Regions from separate parts of the Mesobacillus sp. S13 genome, predicted to be linked through region 3. Evidence: a T-box and tRNA genes for the amino acid it is inferred to sense, from the RefSeq annotation. Region 3 holds a T-box; the other regions hold tRNA genes.

Region 1 (7,714 bases), 220 kb from region 3:
TATTCCGAGCCAGTCAATAAAGTGGTACCGCATCGAATCCTTGCCCTCAATCGCGGTGAAAAAGAAGATCTGTTAAGGGTATCAATAAAGCCGAAAACAGATGTCATCATGACCTATTTGACGCGCAAGTGGATTACTAAAAATCATTCGATCACAGCTTCTGCAGTAACAGAGGCAATCGAAGATGCATATAAGCGACTGATTCAGCCATCAATCGAACGTGAGATCAGGAACGAACTGACAGAAAAGGCCGAAGAGCAAGCAATTCATATTTTCTCGGAAAACCTCCGAAAATTGCTCTTGCAACCACCTTTAAAAGGGAAGGTGGTCCTGGGAGTTGACCCTGCATTCAGAACAGGCTGCAAGTTGGCTGCTGTAGATGAAACGGGAAAAGTTCTTTCAATCGGCGTCATTTACCCGCATACCTCTGGCTCGAAAAATACGGAAGCTAAGGATAAGTTCGTTAAGGTCCTAAAAGAGTATGACGTAGAAATGGTTGCAATCGGCAACGGTACTGCATCCAGGGAAACGGAACAATTCGTGTCGGATATACTGAAAGAAATGGATAAGGAGATTTACTATCTCATTGTCAATGAAGCGGGTGCCAGTGTCTATTCCGCGTCAGACCTTGCTCGTGAAGAATTTCCTAATTACCAGGTTGAAGAGCGAAGCGCGGTTTCAATTGCCCGACGATTGCAGGACCCACTTGCTGAACTTGTTAAAATCGACCCGAAATCCGTCGGTGTTGGCCAGTATCAGCATGATGTCAGCCAGAAAAAGCTATCTGAATCTCTGACATTCGTTGTTGAGACAGCAGTTAACCAGGTAGGAGTCAATGTAAATACAGCTTCATCTTCTTTATTGCAGTATGTATCTGGCCTTTCCAAAACAGTAGCCAATAACATCGTGAAGAAACGTGAGGAAGAAGGAAAGTTTACTAGCAGGACGCAGCTGAAAAAAATTCCGCGACTTGGAGCCAAAACCTATGAACAGGCAATTGGATTCCTGCGTGTAATTGATGGAAAGGAACCTCTAGATCGAACGGGCATCCACCCGGAAAGTTACGGTGAGGTAAAACAATTACTCGAGAGCCTTGGCTTTAAATCTAAGGATTTAGGGACTCCAGCCTTAAAGGATGCTCTCGCAAAAATCAACATCGACCAAACAGCAGATGAATTAGGAATCGGCAAACTTACACTGAAAGATATTATAGATGCACTTGTAAGACCTGAACGGGACCCGCGTGATGAGCTTCCAGCACCGCTATTGAAAAAGGATGTATTGAAGCTTGAGGATCTGAAAACAGGAATGGAACTTCAAGGTACTGTACGAAATGTGGTAGACTTCGGAGCCTTCGTTGATATCGGGGTAAAACAAGATGGGCTTGTCCATATCTCGAAGCTAAGCAACCGATTCGTAAAACACCCCCTTGATATTGTCTCCGTCGGGGACGTCGTTACTGTTTGGGTGGATAGTGTCGACCAGAAGAAAGGTCGAGTCGCTTTGACAATGCTGAAGCCTGACCAGGCATAATACAAAAGACTGCAGGAGACCCTGCAGTCTTTTAATCATTTGACCCATGTTTCTTTCTATAAAAGTACCAACATTGGTTTAGAAGTTTGATTTGATATCTGTTTTTCTCATAGAAGGCTCGTTTCATTTGATTTTGAAACCAGACAGGCATAGAGCAATACCTCCTTAAGATAATACGTTAAAAGGTAACATTAATATATGCTATAATAGGTTGTCATGTTTCTTTAAAAGGCAGGCGTTTTGCAGATGACTGATCAAGAATTACACGATCTTGTCGTGTTGATTTCCAAGGAATACTTCCAGAAACCATTCCGGCATAAAGCATTCTTCAACCCCAGACTCCGGACAACCGGCGGACGATACATGCTAAGCAGCCACAATATCGAAATTAATAAAAAGTATTTTGAGCAGCTGGGTGAAGCTGAACTCATTGGGATTATCAAACATGAGCTATGCCATTACCACCTTCATATAGAAGGAAAAGGATACAAGCATCGCGATAAAGACTTTAGAGATTTGTTGAAAAAGGTAGATGCCCCGAGATTTTGTTCAGTGCTTCCGGAAGAAAAGAAAAGAAGGGTGAAACAGAAATTCATTTATTATCAGTGCAGCGAATGTAAGTTGATCTATCGCCGCAAAAGATCTATCAATACCTCGAAATATGTGTGTGGAAAATGCCGAGGAAAGCTGATAAAAGTAAAAGAAATGACTGTAGAATAAGGCTTTGTAGGCTTCTAAAAAAGAAATGAAAAACTTATTTAAAACACCCTTGACTTTTAGTGGGCACCTCCCTATAATAGTAAGAGTCGATAAGACAACGGCACAAAAAAATAAAGTTATTCCGCAGTAGCTCAGTGGTAGAGCAACGAGCGATATCATCTCCGATTTTACTGCGAGTTGTACTCATCGAGCCGCTTCTTGGATAAGCGTCCTGAGATGAGGACAGTCGGCTAAGGGTAACTTTTGAAAGAACAAATACTATTTTTCCGCAGTAGCTCAGTGGTAGAGCACTCGGCTGTTAACCGAGCGGTCGTAGGTTCGAATCCTACCTGCGGAGCCATTAATTTTAAAGGTATGGGGAAGTACTCAAGAGGCTGAAGAGGCGCCCCTGCTAAGGGTGTAGGTCGGGTAACCGGCGCGAGGGTTCAAATCCCTCCTTCTCCGCCAGAACCTTTTAATATGGCCCCTTGGTCAAGCGGTTAAGACACCGCCCTTTCACGGCGGTAACACGGGTTCGAATCCCGTAGGGGTCACCATTTTAAAACATATGATATTTCCTCTGGTCCCGTGGTGTAGCGGTTAACATGCCTGCCTGTCACGCAGGAGATCGCCGGTTCGATCCCGGTCGGGACCGCCATTTTTATTGGGCTATAGCCAAGCGGTAAGGCAACGGACTTTGACTCCGTCATGCGTTGGTTCGAATCCAGCTAGCCCAGCCATTTTTTGAGCCATTAGCTCAGTCGGTAGAGCATCTGACTTTTAATCAGAGGGTCGAAGGTTCGAGTCCTTCATGGCTCACCATGATATTTTCGCACTAGCGAAATAATCTTCCTTAATTCGCTCCAGCGAAAAAAGGAACAATGTGAATATGCGGGTGTGGCGGAATTGGCAGACGCACCAGACTTAGGATCTGGCGCCGCAAGGCGTGGGGGTTCGACTCCCTTCACCCGCACCATTAATTACCTGTTGATTAATGTGCTTGAATCAGTTAAGATTTAAACCTGTCATGTTATGCGGTCGTGGCGGAATGGCAGACGCGCTAGGTTGAGGGCCTAGTGGGGGCAACCCCGTGGAGGTTCAAGTCCTCTCGGCCGCACCAAAAAAGTTATTGACATCCTTTATCGGGTGTGATAATATATAAAAGTTGCTATCAATACTATATGCGCCCGTAGCTCAATTGGATAGAGCGTCTGACTACGGATCAGAAGGTTATGGGTTCGACTCCTTTCGGGCGCGCCATTATTTTTCTTCAATAACGGGGAGTAGCTCAGCTTGGTAGAGCACTTGGTTTGGGACCAAGGGGTCGCAGGTTCGAATCCTGTCTTCCCGACCATTCAGCAATTCAACTTTATATGCGGGTGTAGTTTAGTGGTAAAACCTCAGCCTTCCAAGCTGATGATGAGAGTTCGATTCTCTTCACCCGCTCCAATTTCATTGCTCTTTGAAAACTAAACAAACAAGCGTCAACAAACAATAAATTATCATGGCTTCTATTATAGAAGAACATGAGCCAACGTTTTAACTTTATGAGCTAACTCATAACTCTTTCTTGGAGAGTTTGATCCTGGCTCAGGACGAACGCTGGCGGCGTGCCTAATACATGCAAGTCGAGCGGATCTTCATTAGCTTGCTTTTGAAGATCAGCGGCGGACGGGTGAGTAACACGTGGGCAACCTGCCTGTAAGACTGGGATAACTTCGGGAAACCGGAGCTAATACCGGATAATCCTTTCCCTCACATGAGGGAAAGCTGAAAGACGGTTTCGGCTGTCACTTACAGATGGGCCCGCGGCGCATTAGCTAGTTGGTGAGGTAACGGCTCACCAAGGCAACGATGCGTAGCCGACCTGAGAGGGTGATCGGCCACACTGGGACTGAGACACGGCCCAGACTCCTACGGGAGGCAGCAGTAGGGAATCTTCCGCAATGGACGAAAGTCTGACGGAGCAACGCCGCGTGAGCGATGAAGGCCTTCGGGTCGTAAAGCTCTGTTGTCAGGGAAGAACAAGTACCGGAGTAACTGCCGGTACCTTGACGGTACCTGACCAGAAAGCCACGGCTAACTACGTGCCAGCAGCCGCGGTAATACGTAGGTGGCAAGCGTTGTCCGGAATTATTGGGCGTAAAGCGCGCGCAGGCGGTTCCTTAAGTCTGATGTGAAAGCCCCCGGCTCAACCGGGGAGGGTCATTGGAAACTGGGGAACTTGAGTGCAGAAGAGGAGAGCGGAATTCCACGTGTAGCGGTGAAATGCGTAGAGATGTGGAGGAACACCAGTGGCGAAGGCGGCTCTCTGGTCTGTAACTGACGCTGAGGCGCGAAAGCGTGGGGAGCGAACAGGATTAGATACCCTGGTAGTCCACGCCGTAAACGATGAGTGCTAAGTGTTAGAGGGTTTCCGCCCTTTAGTGCTGCAGCAAACGCATTAAGCACTCCGCCTGGGGAGTACGGCCGCAAGGCTGAAACTCAAAGGAATTGACGGGGGCCCGCACAAGCGGTGGAGCATGTGGTTTAATTCGAAGCAACGCGAAGAACCTTACCAGGTCTTGACATCCTCTGACAACCCTAGAGATAGGGCGTTCCCCTTCGGGGGACAGAGTGACAGGTGGTGCATGGTTGTCGTCAGCTCGTGTCGTGAGATGTTGGGTTAAGTCCCGCAACGAGCGCAACCCTTGATCTTAGTTGCCAGCATTCAGTTGGGCACTCTAAGGTGACTGCCGGTGACAAACCGGAGGAAGGTGGGGATGACGTCAAATCATCATGCCCCTTATGACCTGGGCTACACACGTGCTACAATGGATGGAACAAAGGGCTGCAAAACCGCGAGGTCGAGCCAATCCCATAAATCCATTCTCAGTTCGGATTGCAGGCTGCAACTCGCCTGCATGAAGCCGGAATCGCTAGTAATCGCGGATCAGCATGCCGCGGTGAATACGTTCCCGGGCCTTGTACACACCGCCCGTCACACCACGAGAGTTTGTAACACCCGAAGTCGGTGGGGTAACCTTTTGGAGCCAGCCGCCTAAGGTGGGACAGATGATTGGGGTGAAGTCGTAACAAGGTAGCCGTATCGGAAGGTGCGGCTGGATCACCTCCTTTCTAAGGATATTGCCGTAATGGCAATCGGAATGCGAACCTTCTGGTTCGTACTGTTGACTAGCTTGTTTGTTTAGTTTTGAGGGAGCAATTCTCTCAAAGCTTTTTTGTTCCTTGAAAACTAGATAATCGTAAGTAAGAAGAACCAAGAAAAACCGAGTGATCGCCATTTTAGTTTTCTCTCTATTCAATTAGAGAAATGACCTTTTAGGTTAAGTTAGAAAGGGCGCACGGTGGATGCCTTGGCACTAGGAGCCGATGAAGGACGGGACTAACACCGATATGCTTCGGGGAGCTGTAAGTAAGCTTTGATCCGGAGATTTCCGAATGGGGAAACCCACTGTTCGTAATGGAACAGTATCTTTACCTGAATACATAGGGTATTGAAGGCAGACCCGGGGAACTGAAACATCTAAGTACCCGGAGGAAGAGAAAGCAAACGCGATTCCCTGAGTAGCGGCGAGCGAAACGGGACATAGCCCAAACCAAGAGGCTTGCCTCTTGGGGTTGTAGGACACTCTACATGGAGTTACAAAGGAACGGGGTAGATGAAGTGGTCTGGAAAGGCCCGTCAGAGAAGGTAAAAACCCTGTAGTTGAAACTTCGTTCCCTCCTGAGTGGATCCTGAGTACGGCGGGACACGAGAAATCCCGTCGGAAGCTGGGAGGACCATCTCCCAAGGCTAAATACTCCCTAGTGACCGATAGTGAACCAGTACCGTGAGGGAAAGGTGAAAAGCACCCCGGAAGGGGAGTGAAAGAGATCCTGAAACCGTGTGCCTACAAGTAGTCAGAGCCCGTTCATGGGTGATGGCGTGCCTTTTGTAGAATGAACCGGCGAGTTACGATTACATGCAAGGTTAAGTTGAGAAGACGGAGCCGCAGCGAAAGCGAGTCTGAATAGGGCGAATGAGTATGTGGTCGTAGACCCGAAACCAGGTGATCTACCCATGTCCAGGGTGAAGGTTGGGTAACACCAACTGGAGGCCCGAACCCACGCACGTTGAAAAGTGCGGGGATGAGGTGTGGGTAGCGGAGAAATTCCAATCGAACTTGGAGATAGCTGGTTCTCTCCGAAATAGCTTTAGGGCTAGCCTCACGTTGTAAGAGTCTTGGAGGTAGAGCACTGTTTGGACTAGGGGCCCTCATCGGGTTACCGAATTCAGACAAACTCCGAATGCCAAAGACTTATCCGTGGGAGTCAGACTGCGAGTGATAAGATCCGTAGTCAAAAGGGAAACAGCCCAGACCACCAGCTAAGGTCCCAAAGTATACGTTAAGTGGAAAAGGATGTGGAGTTGCTTAGACAACCAGGATGTTGGCTTAGAAGCAGCCACCATTTAAAGAGTGCGTAATAGCTCACTGGTCGAGTGACTCTGCGCCGAAAATGTACCGGGGCTAAACGTATCACCGAAGCTGTGGATTGACATCTTAGATGTCAGTGGTAGGAGAGCGTTCTAAGGGCGTTGAAGTCAGACCGTAAGGACTGGTGGAGCGCTTAGAAGTGAGAATGCCGGTATGAGTAGCGAAAGATGGGTGAGAATCCCATCCACCGAATGCCTAAGGTTTCCTGAGGAAGGCTCGTCCTCTCAGGGTTAGTCGGGACCTAAGCCGAGGCCGAAAGGCGTAGGCGATGGACAACAGGTTGATATTCCTGTACCACCTCTTTATCGTTTGAGCGACGGGGGGACGCAGGAGGATAGGGTAAGCGCGCTGTTGGATATGCGCGTCTAAGCAGTTAGGCTGCAAGTGAGGCAAATCCCGCTTGCGTGAAGGCTGAGCTGTGACAGCGAGGGAAATATAGTACCGAAGTTCCTGATTCCACACTGCCAAGAAAAGCCTCTAGCGAGATAAAAGGTGCCCGTACCGCAAACCGACACAGGTAGGCGAGGAGAGAATCCTAAGGTGAGCGAGAGAACTCTCGTTAAGGAACTCGGCAAAATGACCCCGTAACTTCGGGAGAAGGGGTGCTCATTTGGGTGAATAGCCCGGATGAGCCGCAGTGAATAGGCCCAGGCGACTGTTTAGCAAAAACACAGGTCTCTGCGAAGCCGCAAGGCGAAGTATAGGGGCTGACGCCTGCCCGGTGCTGGAAGGTTAAGAGGAGGGGTTAGCTCACGCGAAGCTCTGAATCGAAGCCCCAGTAAACGGCGGCCGTAACTATAACGGTCCTAAGGTAGCGAAATTCCTTGTCGGGTAAGTTCCGACCCGCACGAAAGGCGTAACGATCTGGGCACTGTCTCAACGAGAGACTCGGTGAAATTATAGTACCTGTGAAGATGCAGGTTACCCGCGACAGGACGGAAAGACCCCGTGGAGCTTTACTGTAGCCTGATATTGAATTTTGGTACAGCTTGTACAGGATAGGT
Region 2 (7,714 bases), 1.1 Mb from region 3:
ACCGTGAGGGAAAGGTGAAAAGCACCCCGGAAGGGGAGTGAAAGAGATCCTGAAACCGTGTGCCTACAAGTAGTCAGAGCCCGTTCATGGGTGATGGCGTGCCTTTTGTAGAATGAACCGGCGAGTTACGATTACATGCAAGGTTAAGTTGAGAAGACGGAGCCGCAGCGAAAGCGAGTCTGAATAGGGCGAATGAGTATGTGGTCGTAGACCCGAAACCAGGTGATCTACCCATGTCCAGGGTGAAGGTTGGGTAACACCAACTGGAGGCCCGAACCCACGCACGTTGAAAAGTGCGGGGATGAGGTGTGGGTAGCGGAGAAATTCCAATCGAACTTGGAGATAGCTGGTTCTCTCCGAAATAGCTTTAGGGCTAGCCTCACGTTGTAAGAGTCTTGGAGGTAGAGCACTGTTTGGACTAGGGGCCCTCATCGGGTTACCGAATTCAGACAAACTCCGAATGCCAAAGACTTATCCGTGGGAGTCAGACTGCGAGTGATAAGATCCGTAGTCAAAAGGGAAACAGCCCAGACCACCAGCTAAGGTCCCAAAGTATACGTTAAGTGGAAAAGGATGTGGAGTTGCTTAGACAACCAGGATGTTGGCTTAGAAGCAGCCACCATTTAAAGAGTGCGTAATAGCTCACTGGTCGAGTGACTCTGCGCCGAAAATGTACCGGGGCTAAACGTATCACCGAAGCTGTGGATTGACATCTTAGATGTCAGTGGTAGGAGAGCGTTCTAAGGGCGTTGAAGTCAGACCGTAAGGACTGGTGGAGCGCTTAGAAGTGAGAATGCCGGTATGAGTAGCGAAAGATGGGTGAGAATCCCATCCACCGAATGCCTAAGGTTTCCTGAGGAAGGCTCGTCCTCTCAGGGTTAGTCGGGACCTAAGCCGAGGCCGAAAGGCGTAGGCGATGGACAACAGGTTGATATTCCTGTACCACCTCTTTATCGTTTGAGCGACGGGGGGACGCAGGAGGATAGGGTAAGCGCGCTGTTGGATATGCGCGTCTAAGCAGTTAGGCTGCAAGTGAGGCAAATCCCGCTTGCGTGAAGGCTGAGCTGTGACAGCGAGGGAAATATAGTACCGAAGTTCCTGATTCCACACTGCCAAGAAAAGCCTCTAGCGAGATAAAAGGTGCCCGTACCGCAAACCGACACAGGTAGGCGAGGAGAGAATCCTAAGGTGAGCGAGAGAACTCTCGTTAAGGAACTCGGCAAAATGACCCCGTAACTTCGGGAGAAGGGGTGCTCATTTGGGTGAATAGCCCGGATGAGCCGCAGTGAATAGGCCCAGGCGACTGTTTAGCAAAAACACAGGTCTCTGCGAAGCCGCAAGGCGAAGTATAGGGGCTGACGCCTGCCCGGTGCTGGAAGGTTAAGAGGAGGGGTTAGCTCACGCGAAGCTCTGAATCGAAGCCCCAGTAAACGGCGGCCGTAACTATAACGGTCCTAAGGTAGCGAAATTCCTTGTCGGGTAAGTTCCGACCCGCACGAAAGGCGTAACGATCTGGGCACTGTCTCAACGAGAGACTCGGTGAAATTATAGTACCTGTGAAGATGCAGGTTACCCGCGACAGGACGGAAAGACCCCGTGGAGCTTTACTGTAGCCTGATATTGAATTTTGGTACAGCTTGTACAGGATAGGTAGGAGCCTGAGAAACCGGAGCGCCAGCTTCGGTGGAGGCGTCGGTGGGATACTACCCTGGCTGTATTGAAATTCTAACCCACGCCCCTGATCGGGGCGGGAGACAGTGTCAGGTGGGCAGTTTGACTGGGGCGGTCGCCTCCTAAAGAGTAACGGAGGCGCCCAAAGGTTCCCTCAGAATGGTTGGAAATCATTCGCAGAGTGTAAAGGCACAAGGGAGCTTGACTGCGAGACCTACAAGTCGAGCAGGGACGAAAGTCGGGCTTAGTGATCCGGTGGTTCCGCATGGAAGGGCCATCGCTCAACGGATAAAAGCTACCCCGGGGATAACAGGCTTATCTCCCCCAAGAGTCCACATCGACGGGGAGGTTTGGCACCTCGATGTCGGCTCATCGCATCCTGGGGCTGTAGTCGGTCCCAAGGGTTGGGCTGTTCGCCCATTAAAGCGGTACGCGAGCTGGGTTCAGAACGTCGTGAGACAGTTCGGTCCCTATCCGTCGTGGGCGCAGGAAATTTGAGAGGAGCTGTCCTTAGTACGAGAGGACCGGGATGGACGCACCGCTGGTGTACCAGTTGTCTTGCCAAAGGCATCGCTGGGTAGCTATGTGCGGACGGGATAAGTGCTGAAAGCATCTAAGCATGAAGCCCCCCTCAAGATGAGATTTCCCATAGCGCAAGCTAGTAAGAACCCTGAAAGATGATCAGGTTGATAGGTCAGAGGTGGAAGCGCGGTGACGTGTGGAGCTGACTGATACTAATCGTTCGAGGACTTAACCAAATTGATCATTCGTTCTTCTTGAAATTCTTCTTACACATTATCTAGTTTTGAGGGAATAAAAGCTTTTCATTAAGTGAAAAACTTTTTAAAATTTCTCTTGCAAAATGTATAAAAGACAGTATAATAGATATTGTCTTCAAAAAAATGTCTGGTGACGATAGCGAGAAGGTCACACCCGTTCCCATACCGAACACGGAAGTTAAGCTTCTCAGCGCCGATGGTAGTTGGGGGTTTCCCCCTGTGAGAGTAGGACGTCGCCGGGCAGTTTCAAAATGGAGGATTAGCTCAGCTGGGAGAGCATCTGCCTTACAAGCAGAGGGTCGGCGGTTCGATCCCGTCATCCTCCACCATTATTTACTCACCATGCCGGTGTAGCTCAATTGGTAGAGCAACTGACTTGTAATCAGTAGGTTGGGGGTTCAAGTCCTCTTGCCGGCACCTTTTGTACGAGCCATTAGCTCAGTCGGTAGAGCATCTGACTTTTAATCAGAGGGTCGAAGGTTCGAGTCCTTCATGGCTCACCATTTTTCTTGAAATAGTATGCGGGTGTGGCGGAATTGGCAGACGCACCAGACTTAGGATCTGGCGCCGCAAGGCGTGGGGGTTCGACTCCCTTCACCCGCACCATTTCTTTTTTTAAAAAAATAATGCGGAAGTAGTTCAGTGGTAGAATACAACCTTGCCAAGGTTGGGGTCGCGGGTTCGAATCCCGTCTTCCGCTCCATAGTTCCTTAGCCGGGGTGGCGGAACTGGCAGACGCACAGGACTTAAAATCCTGCGGTAGGTGACTACCGTACCGGTTCGATTCCGGTCCTCGGCACCACCAAGTTAGCTAATGTACTAAATATGCGCCCGTAGCTCAATTGGATAGAGCGTCTGACTACGGATCAGAAGGTTATGGGTTCGACTCCTTTCGGGCGCGCCATTATATTTTCTCTTTATCGGGGAGTAGCTCAGCTTGGTAGAGCACTTGGTTTGGGACCAAGGGGTCGCAGGTTCGAATCCTGTCTTCCCGACCATGCTACTTATATTATATGGGGCCTTAGCTCAGCTGGGAGAGCGCCTGCCTTGCACGCAGGAGGTCAGCGGTTCGATCCCGCTAGGCTCCACCATATAACTTACAATAATAATTTGGCGGTGTAGCTCAGCTGGCTAGAGCGTACGGTTCATACCCGTAAGGTCGGGGGTTCGATCCCCTCCGCCGCTACCAATTTTAATCTGGTTGAACCTATTCAATCTAGGATATCCTGGACCTTTAGCTCAGCTGGTTAGAGCAGACGGCTCATAACCGTCCGGTCGTAGGTTCGAGTCCTACAAGGTCCACCATTTTACTTGATTTTCATACGGAGGTATACCCAAGTCTGGCTGAAGGGATCGGTCTTGAAAACCGACAGGCGGGTAACACCGCGCGGGGGTTCGAATCCCTCTACCTCCTCCATAATTTAATTAATATCGTCGCGGGGTGGAGCAGTCCGGTAGCTCGTCGGGCTCATAACCCGAAGGTCGCAGGTTCAAATCCTGCCCCCGCAATCTGGTCCCGTGGTGTAGCGGTTAACATGCCTGCCTGTCACGCAGGAGATCGCCGGTTCGATCCCGGTCGGGACCGCCATTTTTATTTTTTTTGCTTAGTAGTTCAGTCGGTAGAGCAGATTGCTCACTTCCTGAATAAGCTTCTGCGGCAATCTGCGAGAAAGACCGAATGTCATTCGAGCAAAGGCCCTAAATAAGTAAAAGTTTGAGATGCAATATTATAGTGGCTCAGTAGCTCAGTCGGTAGAGCAAAGGACTGAAAATCCTTGTGTCGGCGGTTCGATTCCGTCCTGAGCCACCTTATTTAATTTAAAATGGATATACAATTATAGATATGGCGATTGTGGCGAAGTGGTTAACGCATCGGATTGTGGTTCCGACATTCGTGGGTTCGATTCCCATCAGTCGCCCCTTTTTTATATGCGGGTGTAGTTTAGTGGTAAAACCTCAGCCTTCCAAGCTGATGATGAGAGTTCGATTCTCTTCACCCGCTCCATAAGGGCCTATAGCTCAGCTGGTTAGAGCGCACGCCTGATAAGCGTGAGGTCGGTGGTTCGAGTCCACTTAGGCCCATTTTTTATATTATTCCGCAGTAGCTCAGTGGTAGAGCACTCGGCTGTTAACCGAGCGGTCGTAGGTTCGAATCCTACCTGCGGAGCCATTTTTATGGGGAAGTACTCAAGAGGCTGAAGAGGCGCCCCTGCTAAGGGTGTAGGTCGGGTAACCGGCGCGAGGGTTCAAATCCCTCCTTCTCCGCCATAAGGCCCCTTGGTCAAGCGGTTAAGACACCGCCCTTTCACGGCGGTAACACGGGTTCGAATCCCGTAGGGGTCATAAGGAAAGCTGTTAGCAAATTTGCTAACAGCTTTTTTTTATGTCCATATAATCTAGGAAGCCAGGTAATTGATTCAAAGGTACTTTTAAATGGCTATTTGATCAATACATCAAGCAGCCTAGACTAAAAAGAAGGTAAAATATTCAAGAAGGAACTAGTATATCATTGCCCGTTCAGAGGTATAAGCAAAAATTAGTAACAAACAGAAGAGATATGTGCCTGGTGATGAGGTCCACGGTCAAAACCGGTAACATAAAGAAGAGATATGTGCCCGGTTATAAGGTCCACGGTCAAAACCGGTAACATAAAGAAGAGATATGTGCCCGGTTATAAGGTCCACGGCCAAAACCGGTAACATAAAGAAGAGATATGTGCCCGGTTAGGAGGTCCATGGTCAAAACCGGTAACATAAAGAAGAGATATGTGCCCGGTTAGGAGGTCCATGGTCAAAACCGGTAACATAAAGAAGAGATATGTGCCCGGTTATAAGGTCCAGGGTCAAGACCGGTAACATAAAGAGTAGATATATGCCCGGTTAGGAGGTCCATGGTCAAAACCGGTAACATAAAGAGATAAGTGCCCGGTCCAGGATAGAAAGGGAAGAACTCGTAACATATATAAAGCATTGAAAGTGATTTGTCTAATGGCTGAAGAAGCGAGAATCAAGCCATACAATAAGCATATCTTAACATCCAATCAAATGATCCACCTAGCTATCCATGCCCCAATCTGTACTGCTAGATCCATATTAGTTACAACCTCAAACAACTCAAACAACTCAAACAACTCAAACAACTCAAACAACTCAAACAACTATAGTCACTTCCTCAATAATATGAAAACGTTATCAATCAATAACATTTTTTCTCCTGTTCCCTCTATCAAACCTAATAAATTCAACAAATCTTTCTAATGAATCATTATTCATTTTTAACTTTCGTTCTCCAAAATTCGCGTAATTGGAAGATTTAGTACATTGAAGCGCTGTCATTTATGTGTGTTTGTCGAATGGAGCGTATTCTTGAGTGTTATTGTCGAAATATTAAAAAAATGTTTACAAGGAATTCCTTCTGGTAACTAGAATACTACTGAAATAGGCAGTTTTTTAGTTTTTACAAAGGCAGGTGGACGGCAATGGTGATCAATCCTACAGAGTTTGAATTGCATCTGTTTCATGAAGGGAATCTGTTCCAGAGTCACAATTTATTTGGAGCACATGTCATGAAAACGGAAACTGGAACATATACTCGATTTTGTGTGTGGGCTCCGAAGGCGATGCACGTGAGGCTTGCGGGCGATTTTAATCATTGGGTTGCAGACGGATATGAGTTTCATAAAGTCAATCAGGAGGGGGTCTGGCAGCTCTCTCTCGAAGGAGATCTGACTGGTGCCATTTATAAATATGAGATTGTGACTGCGTCGGGTGAGCGGTTGCTCAAATCTGACCCTTATGCATTTTTTTCGGAAGTAAGGCCGAATACAGCATCTATTGTCTACTCATTGGATGGCTACAAATGGAATGATCAGAAATGGCTGCAAAAACGTGAAAAGAGGAGCACACTCGGTGAGCCGATGTTCATCTATGAACTGCATGTGGGTTCTTGGAAGAAGCATGAGGATGGAAAGTTCCTTACATATCGTGAGCTTGTTGATGAGTTGATTCCATATATTCTTTCTCACGGATACACACATATAGAATTATTGCCTCTAACTGAGCATCCGCTCGACATCTCCTGGGGCTATCAATCTACTGGTTATTTTTCGGTTACGAGCCGATATGGAGCACCTCATGATTTCATGTACTTCGTTGATAAGTGCCACCAAAACGGCATTGGGGTCATCCTGGATTGGATTCCGGGTCATTTTTGCAAGGATGCTCACGGGCTGTATCAATTTGATGGCAGCTATGTGTATGAATATCAGCGAGAGAATGATCGGGAGAACCATGTTTGGGGAACCGCTAATTTCGACCTAGGTAAAAATGAGGTCCAGAGTTTCCTGATTTCTAGTGCACTTTTCTGGCTAGAAAAATATCATATTGATGGCTTTAGGGTGGATGCGGTGGCCAATATCATTTATTGGCCTAACTCAATCCAGGCAGCGAACCAGTTTGGAGTAGATTTTTTAAAAAAGCTCAACAAAGCAGTCAAGGAGTATGAACCAGGAGCAATGATGATTGCGGAAGATTCGACTGACTGGCCTCAGGTGACAGGGCCTGTCGAGTATGGCGGTCTTGGATTTACATACAAGTGGAATATGGGCTGGATGAATGACACTTTGAAGTATATGGAGGAAGAATCCCATAACAGGAAGCATATACATGAGAAGGTTACCTTCTCGCTGCTTTATGCTTTCTCAGAGAACTTTGTCCTGCCGTTTTCACATGATGAGGTTGTTCACGGGAAGAAATCGCTTCTTGACAAGATGCCGGGAGATTACTGGCAAAAGTTTGCTCAGCTCAGGCTTTTACTTGGCTTCATGGTTGCGCATCCCGGCAAGAAGCTGACATTCATGGGGACCGAATTTGGACAGTTTTCGGAATGGAAAGACAAGGAACAGCTTGACTGGAATCTCCTCGATTATGAAATGCATGAAAAGATGGACCTTTACAATAAGGAACTAATCAAATTGTATAAAAGGTCAAAGCCTCTGTATGAGGTCGACCAGAGCTATGAAGGATTCGATTGGATCGATGCGGATAACAGGGATCAGTCAATTTTTTCATTTATCCGGAAAGGAAGGAATCCTGAAGAACTTCTGGTCATTGTTTGCAATTTTACTGAAAAAACATATAGCGACTATCGAATTGGTGTCCCAAAGAATGGTGAGTATCGGGAAATTCTGAACAGTGATGCTACAGACTTTGGCGGTTCAGGCGTTATAAATAAAAAAGTTTTAAAAGCGGAAGAAATAGCCTTTC
Region 3 (7,714 bases):
CGGGCGATCATTCCAAGATTGTATAACAATAGATAGTGCAGCAGCAGTTCTGGGAATAGAAATAGGTCACTTTTTTTCAAAGGGAATACGTAATGCTGTTCTTCTAGATTGTACTTTATGGGTTCAGTTATACCCTTCAGGTTCGCTTGAAATTCGATTACGCTAGAATCGTCTATAAATGTAACCGGAGCAGCGAATTTCGTTTGAAAGAATTCTTTAAAGCGATTCTCTGTCATATGGAAATGGTCAATGATTGATTTAGGCATAGCAAAACCAGAATCGGCAGCTGTGACGATTTCAAAATTTTGTTTTCCTCTCAAGTCAGAATAAATGCCGGACAATTCTGGAATCAGCTCCATCACATCTCCCATTGTGGCTTTTTCACCTTCCAATTGTTTCATGTGGAACATCTTTTCTGCCATTAGGGAGAACAATCCATTCTTTTGGAATTTCACTTCATCTTCTGTGAAGCTGTATTGTTGTTTTTTCCTTTTCCTTGTAGAGACACCATGCGCTAGCACAGATGTGGTTTCAGGGTAATCAGGTTCAACTGTCAGGATGCATGCTTTTATAAGATGGACAAGTCCATAAAAGAGCAGGATAGGCTGGATAGCCAGCGGAGATTTTTCTGCCTGTTCATAGTAAAGCTTCCCATGTTCGAGATAATACATAAAGGGATAACAGTTTTCGAAGCTTTTCATGTCAGGCTGTTCGATGTTGATTTTTCGATAGCATTTTTTTAAGTAGGCTTGTGCATACTCTGCTGAAAAGAAGAGAGTATAGCTGTTCCATTCTTTATAAGGCTTAGACACATGAAAAACCTCCAAGTTATTTGAAAAGTCTAACAAATAATAACCTTCTTGACAGTATTTTAACCAATTGATAACCTACAAATAATATTTTCTTAAAGGGGGTCATTTACTATGTGGGAAAGTAAATTTGCAAAAGAAGGATTAACGTTTGATGATGTGCTGTTGGTGCCTGCCAAATCCGAGGTATTGCCAAAGGATGTGAGCTTGAAGGTCAATCTGACTGAGACTCTGAAATTGAATATACCAATCATCAGTGCCGGCATGGATACTGTAACAGAATCTGAACTAGCCATTTCGATTGCTAGACAGGGCGGCCTTGGGGTCATACATAAAAACATGTCGATTGAGCAGCAGGCAGACCAGGTCGATAAAGTAAAGCGTTCTGAAAGTGGAGTCATAACGGATCCATTCTTTCTAACTCCTGAGCATCAAGTATTTGATGCTGAACATTTGATGGGTAAATACCGAATTTCAGGTGTCCCAATCGTCAACAATGAAGAAGAACAGAAGCTTGTTGGAATCATCACCAACCGTGATATGCGTTTTATCCAGGATTACTCCATTAAAATTGAAAATGTCATGACGAAGACTGAACTGGTGACAGCTTCAGTGGGAACGACTCTTGAAGAAGCAGAGAAGATCCTTCAGCGCCATAAGATTGAAAAACTCCCACTAGTAAATGACGAAGGCGTATTGAAAGGGCTCATCACCATCAAAGATATTGAAAAAGTGATTGAGTTTCCGAACTCTTCGAAGGATTCACAAGGCCGCTTGTTGTGCGGTGCAGCAGTTGGTGTAACAGGCGATACGATGAAACGTGTTGAATTGCTTGTGAAATCTCATGTAGATGTGATTGTTGTCGATACCGCTCATGGTCACTCAAAGGGTGTTATTGATACGGTAAGGCAGATCCGTGAAAGCTATCCGGAATTGAATATCATTGCTGGAAATGTCGCTACAGCAGAAGCGACAAGAGACTTAATAGAAGCAGGTGCTGATATCGTTAAGGTTGGCATCGGACCAGGTTCAATTTGTACAACGAGGGTTGTGGCAGGTGTTGGTGTTCCGCAAATTACTGCAGTGTATGATTGTGCGACAGAAGCTCGAAAGCACGGCAAGGCAATCATTGCGGACGGCGGAATCAAATATTCAGGAGATATTGTTAAGGCACTTGCAGCTGGCGGCCATGCTGTTATGCTCGGAAGTTTGCTTGCGGGTGTCAGTGAAAGTCCGGGAGAAACTGAAATCTATCAAGGAAGACGCTTCAAAGTATATCGCGGAATGGGATCTGTTGGAGCGATGGAAAAGGGATCTAAAGATCGTTACTTCCAAGAAGACAATAAGAAGTTCGTTCCAGAGGGTATAGAAGGCCGGATTCCGTATAAAGGGCCGCTTACAGATACAATCTATCAACTTGTTGGCGGCATTCGTTCAGGCATGGGATACTGCGGAACAGCTAATCTCGAGGAATTAAGGGAGAATGCCCAATTCATTAAGATGACTGGAGCAGGTTTAAGGGAAAGTCACCCGCATGACGTCCAGATCACGAAGGAAGCACCGAATTACTCCATGAGCTGATTTTATAGTTAAATATAGAAGGAACTACGACTTTTTACCTGTATGCCAGTCGTTTTTTCCTGATTTTACATTAGACAGAGTGACTATTCTCTGTCTATTTTTTTCATTTTTTTTATGTTAAACTATACGGGTGTGATTTTTTGAGCATAAAAAATATGTAAGTTTTATAGATTATTTAGGTTATTTTCGTGAAAGTTGCTGCTTGCACGACACAGGCTTTCCTTGCCAGTAAGCTGCAAGGGCGTGTCTGAAAGTATCAATTAATGCGAAACAGCCATTACATTGAAAAATTTGGAGGGAAAGTCGTCTTGAATCGTAAACAGAAACAGCTATCAATGTTCTTTGCAGCATTCATCTTAACGATCACCACTATGTTTTCCGGATTCTCACCGAAGGCAGAAGCAGCAGAGGGACAATTAGGTATCGATGCTGAAGCTGCTATGCTGATTGATGCAGATACTGGAAGAGTATTATACGAGAAAAATTCTGATGTCGTCCTTGGCGTAGCATCCATGTCTAAAATGATGACAGAATATATGGTCCTGGAAGCAGTAAAAGAAGGAAAGCTAAAATGGGACCAAAAAGTAAAAATCAATGAATATGTTCATAAGCTGTCTGCTGCACCAGGCCTATCCAATGTAGGATTAACCCAGGGTGAAGACTATACAGTTAAAGAATTATATGAAGCGATGGCGATCCATTCTGGTAATGCAGCAACCGTCGCTCTAGCAGAGGTTCTTTCTGGAACAGAGAAGAACCATGTGGAAAAAATGAATAAAAAAGCTGCTGAACTAGGATTGAAGGATTACAAATTCGTGAACTCTTCAGGCTTGAACAATAGGGACCTATTAGGACAACATCCTGCTGGCGGTCCTGAGGAAGAGAATGTGATGTCAGCACGTTCCCTGGCTAGGCTTGCCTACCTTCTTCTGAAGGATTATCCAGAGGTACTGGATACAGCAAGTGTGCCGGCATTGAAGTTCCGTGACGGACGTGAATACAAGAACTTTAATTGGATGCTTCCAGGTCTTATCTACCAATATGATGGTGTAGACGGTTTGAAAACAGGTTCGACTGATTTTGCAGGCTATGGTTTTACTGCGACTGCTATGAAAAATGGCCAAAGATTCATTTCTGTAATCATGAAGGCAGACTCCAAGGATAGCCGTTTTTCTGAAACGCGCAAAATCCTCGACTTTGCTTTCAGTAATTTTACAGAAGAAGAGCTTGTGAAAAAGAATCACCAGATTAAAGGCAAGAAAACCCTTCCTGTAACAAAAGGAAAGGAAGACAGTGTTAAGATTCAATCTAAAAAAGCCATTACGATGACAATCAGGAATGGTGAAAAGGAACAATATGAACCGGTACTTGTACTGGATAAAAAGAAGCTGAATGAAAATGGCGAACTGACTGCTCCAATCAAGAAAGGCGAACAAGTTGGCTATATGACTGTTAAGTCCAAGAAGGATGAAAACATCAGCTTTTTAACAGAAGAAGGACAAAAGCAAGTTCAGGTACCAGTTGTCGCTGCTGAAAGTGTCGAAAAGGCAAACTGGTTCGTGCTGATGATGCGCGGAATCGGCGGTTTCTTCGGAGATTTGTTCGGTGGAGTAGCTGATACAGTCAAGGGCTGGTTTTAAATAATGTTTGGTTTCCTGTCTTGACAGGAAACCTTTTTTATTGTTTATTTTCAATAGGGATAACTGAATTCCGACTAAAAAAGTCTGATTTTCCAGTTATTTGCAAGTGCTTACATAGTAATCCTTTAAAAGGGACAAGGGGGAAAAGGAATGAAGACAGGTACTGATCGTGTTAAACGTGGTATGGCAGAAATGCAAAAGGGCGGCGTCATTATGGATGTTGTCAATGCCGAGCAGGCTAAGATTGCTGAAGAAGCTGGTGCAGTGGCCGTAATGGCACTGGAACGTGTTCCTTCAGATATACGTGCTGCGGGCGGTGTAGCAAGAATGGCTGACCCTAGGATCGTTGAAGAGGTAATGGGTGCTGTCACAATTCCCGTTATGGCAAAAGCACGAATTGGCCACATCGTAGAAGCGCGCGTGCTCGAAGCGATGGGCGTTGATTATATCGATGAAAGTGAAGTTCTGACTCCAGCGGATGAAGAATTTCACCTGAATAAAAGAGATTATACAGTTCCTTTCGTGTGCGGATGCCGTGACCTTGGCGAGGCAGCGAGAAGAATCGGAGAAGGAGCCTCCATGCTTCGTACAAAGGGAGAGCCGGGCACTGGCAACATCGTAGAAGCTGTCCGTCATATCCGCAAGGTTAATGCCCAGGTGCGCAAGGTCGTCGCAATGGACATGGAAGAACTAATGACAGAAGCTAAGCTTCTAGGAGCACCATATGAGCTTCTGCTTGAAATCAAGCAGCTTGGACGCCTTCCTGTCGTGAATTTTGCAGCAGGTGGTGTCGCTACACCAGCAGACGCGGCATTGATGATGCAGCTTGGTGCTGACGGAGTATTCGTGGGCTCCGGTATCTTCAAATCTGATAATCCAGCGAAGTTTGCAAAAGCAATCGTCGAAGCGACTACTCACTATCAGGATTACGAACTGATTGCGAACATTTCGAAAGGCCTCGGCATTCCGATGAAGGGCATGGAGATTTCATCATTGGCACCTGAAGCCCGCATGCAGGATCGCGGCTGGTAAGGGGAATGTCTATGGTGAAAATTGGAGTACTTGGCCTTCAGGGTGCCGTACGGGAGCATATATGGGCAATTGAGGCATCCGGGGCAGAAGGTATTGTCATTAAGCGTCCTGAACAGCTCGCTGAAGTGGATGGACTGATTATCCCTGGGGGAGAAAGCACCACAATCCGCCGCCTGATTGATAAATACAGTTTTATGGAAGAATTGAAGAAGTTTGCCGCGGATGGCAAGGCGATGTTTGGGACTTGTGCCGGCCTGATTCTGCTTGCGAATGATTTGGTTGGCTACGATGCGCCGCATCTCGGTGTCATGGATGTAAAGGTTGAACGAAATTCATTCGGACGCCAGCGCGAAAGCTTTGAAGCTGACATTGCTATTTCAGGAGTTGCTGAAAGTTTCTCGGCTGTGTTTATCAGGGCACCTCATATTGTAGAAGCAGGAGAGAATGTCGAAGTGCTGGCGAAGCATAATGACCGGATTGTTGCAGCGCGTGATGGGCAGTTCCTCGGCTGTTCCTTCCATCCAGAGTTGACAGATGATTATCGACTCATGAGCTACTTTGTGAAAATGGTCGAGGAGACTAAGAGTGAAAATTTTGCATAAACTGCTTGCATGGTGAACATAATTGTAGTAAATTATGAATTAAAATTCGATAGTAAAAAAGCGATGAGAGGGAATAGTAGCTTGTATCCATTCCAAAGAGAACCGGTGGTTGGTGTGAACCGGTGTCTGGAGCAAATGAATCCGCCCTCGAGCAGAGTATGGAACGCCAGGAATGGCCAGTAAATACTTTCGGTAAAAACCGTTATTTTATGAGTGGAAAGCATTTTTTGCTTTCAACTAGGGTGGCAACGCGGGTTAACTCTCGTCCCTTTTTGGGGACGGGAGTTTTTTATTTTATCCAGGGCTTTTTACTGTATATCAAAAGGAGGAAATCGCAGTGTTAGACGTAAAGTATTTAAGAGCGAATTTTGAAGATGTAAAACAGAAGCTGCAGCACCGTGGCGAAGACATGACTGATTTCGGCAAGTTTGAGGACCTGGATGTGAAGCGCAGGGAATTGATCCTTGAGGCTGAACAGCTGAAGAGCAGAAGGAATGAAGTGTCCCAGCAAGTTGCGCAGCTGAAGCGCGAAAAGCAGGATGCAGACCACTTGATCGCTGAAATGCGGGAGGTAGGCGACAAAATCAAAGTTTTGGATGACCAGCTTCGTGAAGTAGAAGAAGAGCTAGAAAACCTGATGCTGAGCATTCCGAATATCCCACATGAAAGCGTGCCGATTGGTGAAACGGAAGACGATAATGTGGAAGTTCGCAAATGGGGCGAAATCCGTGATTTTGAATTCGAAGCGAAGCCGCATTGGGATGTTGCAGACCATTTGAAAATCCTTGATTTTGAGCGTGCTGGTAAGGTAACCGGCAGCCGCTTTGTTTTTTACAAAGGCTTGGGAGCACGTCTTGAGCGCGCATTGATCAGCTTCATGCTTGATCTTCATGTTGATGAGCATGGCTACAAGGAAGTCCTTCCTCCGTACATGGTCAATCGTGCAAGCATGACTGGGACAGGACAACTTCCTAAGTTTGAGGAGGATGCATTCCGAATTGAGAGTGAAGATTACTTCTTGATTCCGACTGCGGAAGTACCTGTTACGAATATGCACCGTGATGAAATCCTGACTGCAGACGAGCTTCCGATCAATTATGCAGCATACAGCGCATGTTTCCGTTCTGAGGCGGGGTCTGCGGGACGCGATACGCGCGGTTTGATCCGCCAGCACCAGTTCAACAAAGTAGAATTAGTGAAGTTCGTGAAGCCTGAAGATTCTTATGAGGAGCTTGAAAGACTGACTGGACATGCTGAGAAAGTGCTTCAGCTATTAGGTCTGCCATACCGAGTGTTGAGCATGTGCTCTGCAGACCTCGGCTTCACAGCTGCGAAGAAATATGACATTGAAGTCTGGATCCCAAGTTATGGCACTTTCAGAGAAATCTCTTCTTGCAGTAACTTTGAAGGCTTCCAGGCAAGACGTGCGAACATTCGTTTCCGCCGCGAAGCAAAGGCAAAGCCAGAGCATGTGCATACACTGAACGGATCTGGCCTTGCGATCGGCCGTACGGTTGCCGCCATTCTCGAGAACTACCAGCAGGCTGACGGAAGTGTCATCATTCCAGAGGTATTGCGTCCGTACATGGGCAATAGGGAAGTAATTGCTCCCGAATAAGTGTCATTTATAAGCGGTTTAAATTTTGATTAGTGTCTAGCTCCAACGCCTAGCTCCTCGAGTCGCTTGTCTAGCTGCGGCTCCTAACTCCTCGAGACGTTTCGGTCCTGCCAATGAAGTCAAAGAGCGACTTCACTGGCAGGCCCTCCAACGCTTGTCGGAGTTGGGCAGTCGCCTCCGCTTTTCGAATTGTCCAGTGTCGCCTCCTAGAAACTCCGAAACTTCAACTCCGCCCGCAGAAGCAAAAAACGCTTCTTTGTCGGAGTCTCCAGTTTCTGCGTTTCTGGGCAGTTGGCTATACTTTTCGATTTCGGTCCTGCCAATGAAGTCAAAGAACGACTTCACTGGTCGGCCCTCCAGCGCTTGTCGGAGCTGATCAATGCGTTTCCGCTGTTCTTTTCGGACAGGATTCGTTCCTGTCCGAAAAAAACT

Evidence for each region. A T-box is a leader RNA that pairs with one kind of tRNA and senses whether it is charged. The one in region 3 lies ahead of serS (serine--tRNA ligase), so its partner is inferred to be a tRNA-Ser.
Region 1: it has a tRNA-Ser gene. The T-box ahead of serS (serine--tRNA ligase) is inferred to sense a tRNA for this amino acid. The anticodon was not compared.
Region 2: it has a tRNA-Ser gene. The T-box ahead of serS (serine--tRNA ligase) is inferred to sense a tRNA for this amino acid. The anticodon was not compared.

Annotation. Positions count from the first base shown of each region.
Region 1 is NZ_CP084622.1:235,016-242,729, forward strand. Features, by position in the region: gene LGO15_RS01290 (Tex family protein) at 1-1,533, shown strand, start outside; gene cmpA (cortex morphogenetic protein CmpA) at 1,565-1,684, opposite strand; gene LGO15_RS01300 (SprT family protein) at 1,780-2,253, shown strand; tRNA gene LGO15_RS01305 (tRNA-Asn) at 2,519-2,593, shown strand; tRNA gene LGO15_RS01310 (tRNA-Ser) at 2,610-2,700, shown strand; tRNA gene LGO15_RS01315 (tRNA-Glu) at 2,715-2,789, shown strand; tRNA gene LGO15_RS01320 (tRNA-Asp) at 2,815-2,890, shown strand; tRNA gene LGO15_RS01325 (tRNA-Gln) at 2,898-2,972, shown strand; tRNA gene LGO15_RS01330 (tRNA-Lys) at 2,979-3,054, shown strand; tRNA gene LGO15_RS01335 (tRNA-Leu) at 3,124-3,208, shown strand; tRNA gene LGO15_RS01340 (tRNA-Leu) at 3,267-3,352, shown strand; tRNA gene LGO15_RS01345 (tRNA-Arg) at 3,416-3,492, shown strand; tRNA gene LGO15_RS01350 (tRNA-Pro) at 3,510-3,586, shown strand; tRNA gene LGO15_RS01355 (tRNA-Gly) at 3,608-3,681, shown strand; rRNA gene LGO15_RS01360 (16S ribosomal RNA) at 3,800-5,349, shown strand; rRNA gene LGO15_RS01365 (23S ribosomal RNA) at 5,557-7,714, shown strand, end outside.
Region 2 is NZ_CP084622.1:3,757,790-3,765,503, reverse strand. Features, by position in the region: rRNA gene LGO15_RS19270 (23S ribosomal RNA) at 1-2,429, shown strand, start outside; rRNA gene rrf (5S ribosomal RNA) at 2,577-2,692, shown strand; tRNA gene LGO15_RS19260 (tRNA-Val) at 2,704-2,779, shown strand; tRNA gene LGO15_RS19255 (tRNA-Thr) at 2,795-2,867, shown strand; tRNA gene LGO15_RS19250 (tRNA-Lys) at 2,878-2,953, shown strand; tRNA gene LGO15_RS19245 (tRNA-Leu) at 2,972-3,056, shown strand; tRNA gene LGO15_RS19240 (tRNA-Gly) at 3,079-3,153, shown strand; tRNA gene LGO15_RS19235 (tRNA-Leu) at 3,164-3,252, shown strand; tRNA gene LGO15_RS19230 (tRNA-Arg) at 3,278-3,354, shown strand; tRNA gene LGO15_RS19225 (tRNA-Pro) at 3,372-3,448, shown strand; tRNA gene LGO15_RS19220 (tRNA-Ala) at 3,466-3,541, shown strand; tRNA gene LGO15_RS19215 (tRNA-Met) at 3,563-3,639, shown strand; tRNA gene LGO15_RS19210 (tRNA-Ile) at 3,679-3,755, shown strand; tRNA gene LGO15_RS19205 (tRNA-Ser) at 3,775-3,867, shown strand; tRNA gene LGO15_RS19200 (tRNA-Met) at 3,886-3,959, shown strand; tRNA gene LGO15_RS19195 (tRNA-Asp) at 3,963-4,038, shown strand; tRNA gene LGO15_RS19190 (tRNA-Phe) at 4,185-4,257, shown strand; tRNA gene LGO15_RS19185 (tRNA-His) at 4,297-4,369, shown strand; tRNA gene LGO15_RS19180 (tRNA-Gly) at 4,382-4,455, shown strand; tRNA gene LGO15_RS19175 (tRNA-Ile) at 4,459-4,532, shown strand; tRNA gene LGO15_RS19170 (tRNA-Asn) at 4,546-4,620, shown strand; tRNA gene LGO15_RS19165 (tRNA-Ser) at 4,628-4,718, shown strand; tRNA gene LGO15_RS19160 (tRNA-Glu) at 4,722-4,793, shown strand; gene glgB (1,4-alpha-glucan branching protein GlgB) at 5,929-7,714, shown strand, end outside.
Region 3 is NZ_CP084622.1:16,733-24,446, forward strand. Features, by position in the region: gene LGO15_RS00070 (YaaC family protein) at 1-812, opposite strand, end outside; gene guaB (IMP dehydrogenase) at 924-2,390, shown strand; gene LGO15_RS00080 (serine hydrolase) at 2,726-4,030, shown strand; gene pdxS (pyridoxal 5'-phosphate synthase lyase subunit PdxS) at 4,181-5,062, shown strand; gene pdxT (pyridoxal 5'-phosphate synthase glutaminase subunit PdxT) at 5,074-5,664, shown strand; T-box leader at 5,719-5,937, shown strand; gene serS (serine--tRNA ligase) at 6,002-7,282, shown strand; gene LGO15_RS00100 (hypothetical protein) at 7,415-7,627, opposite strand.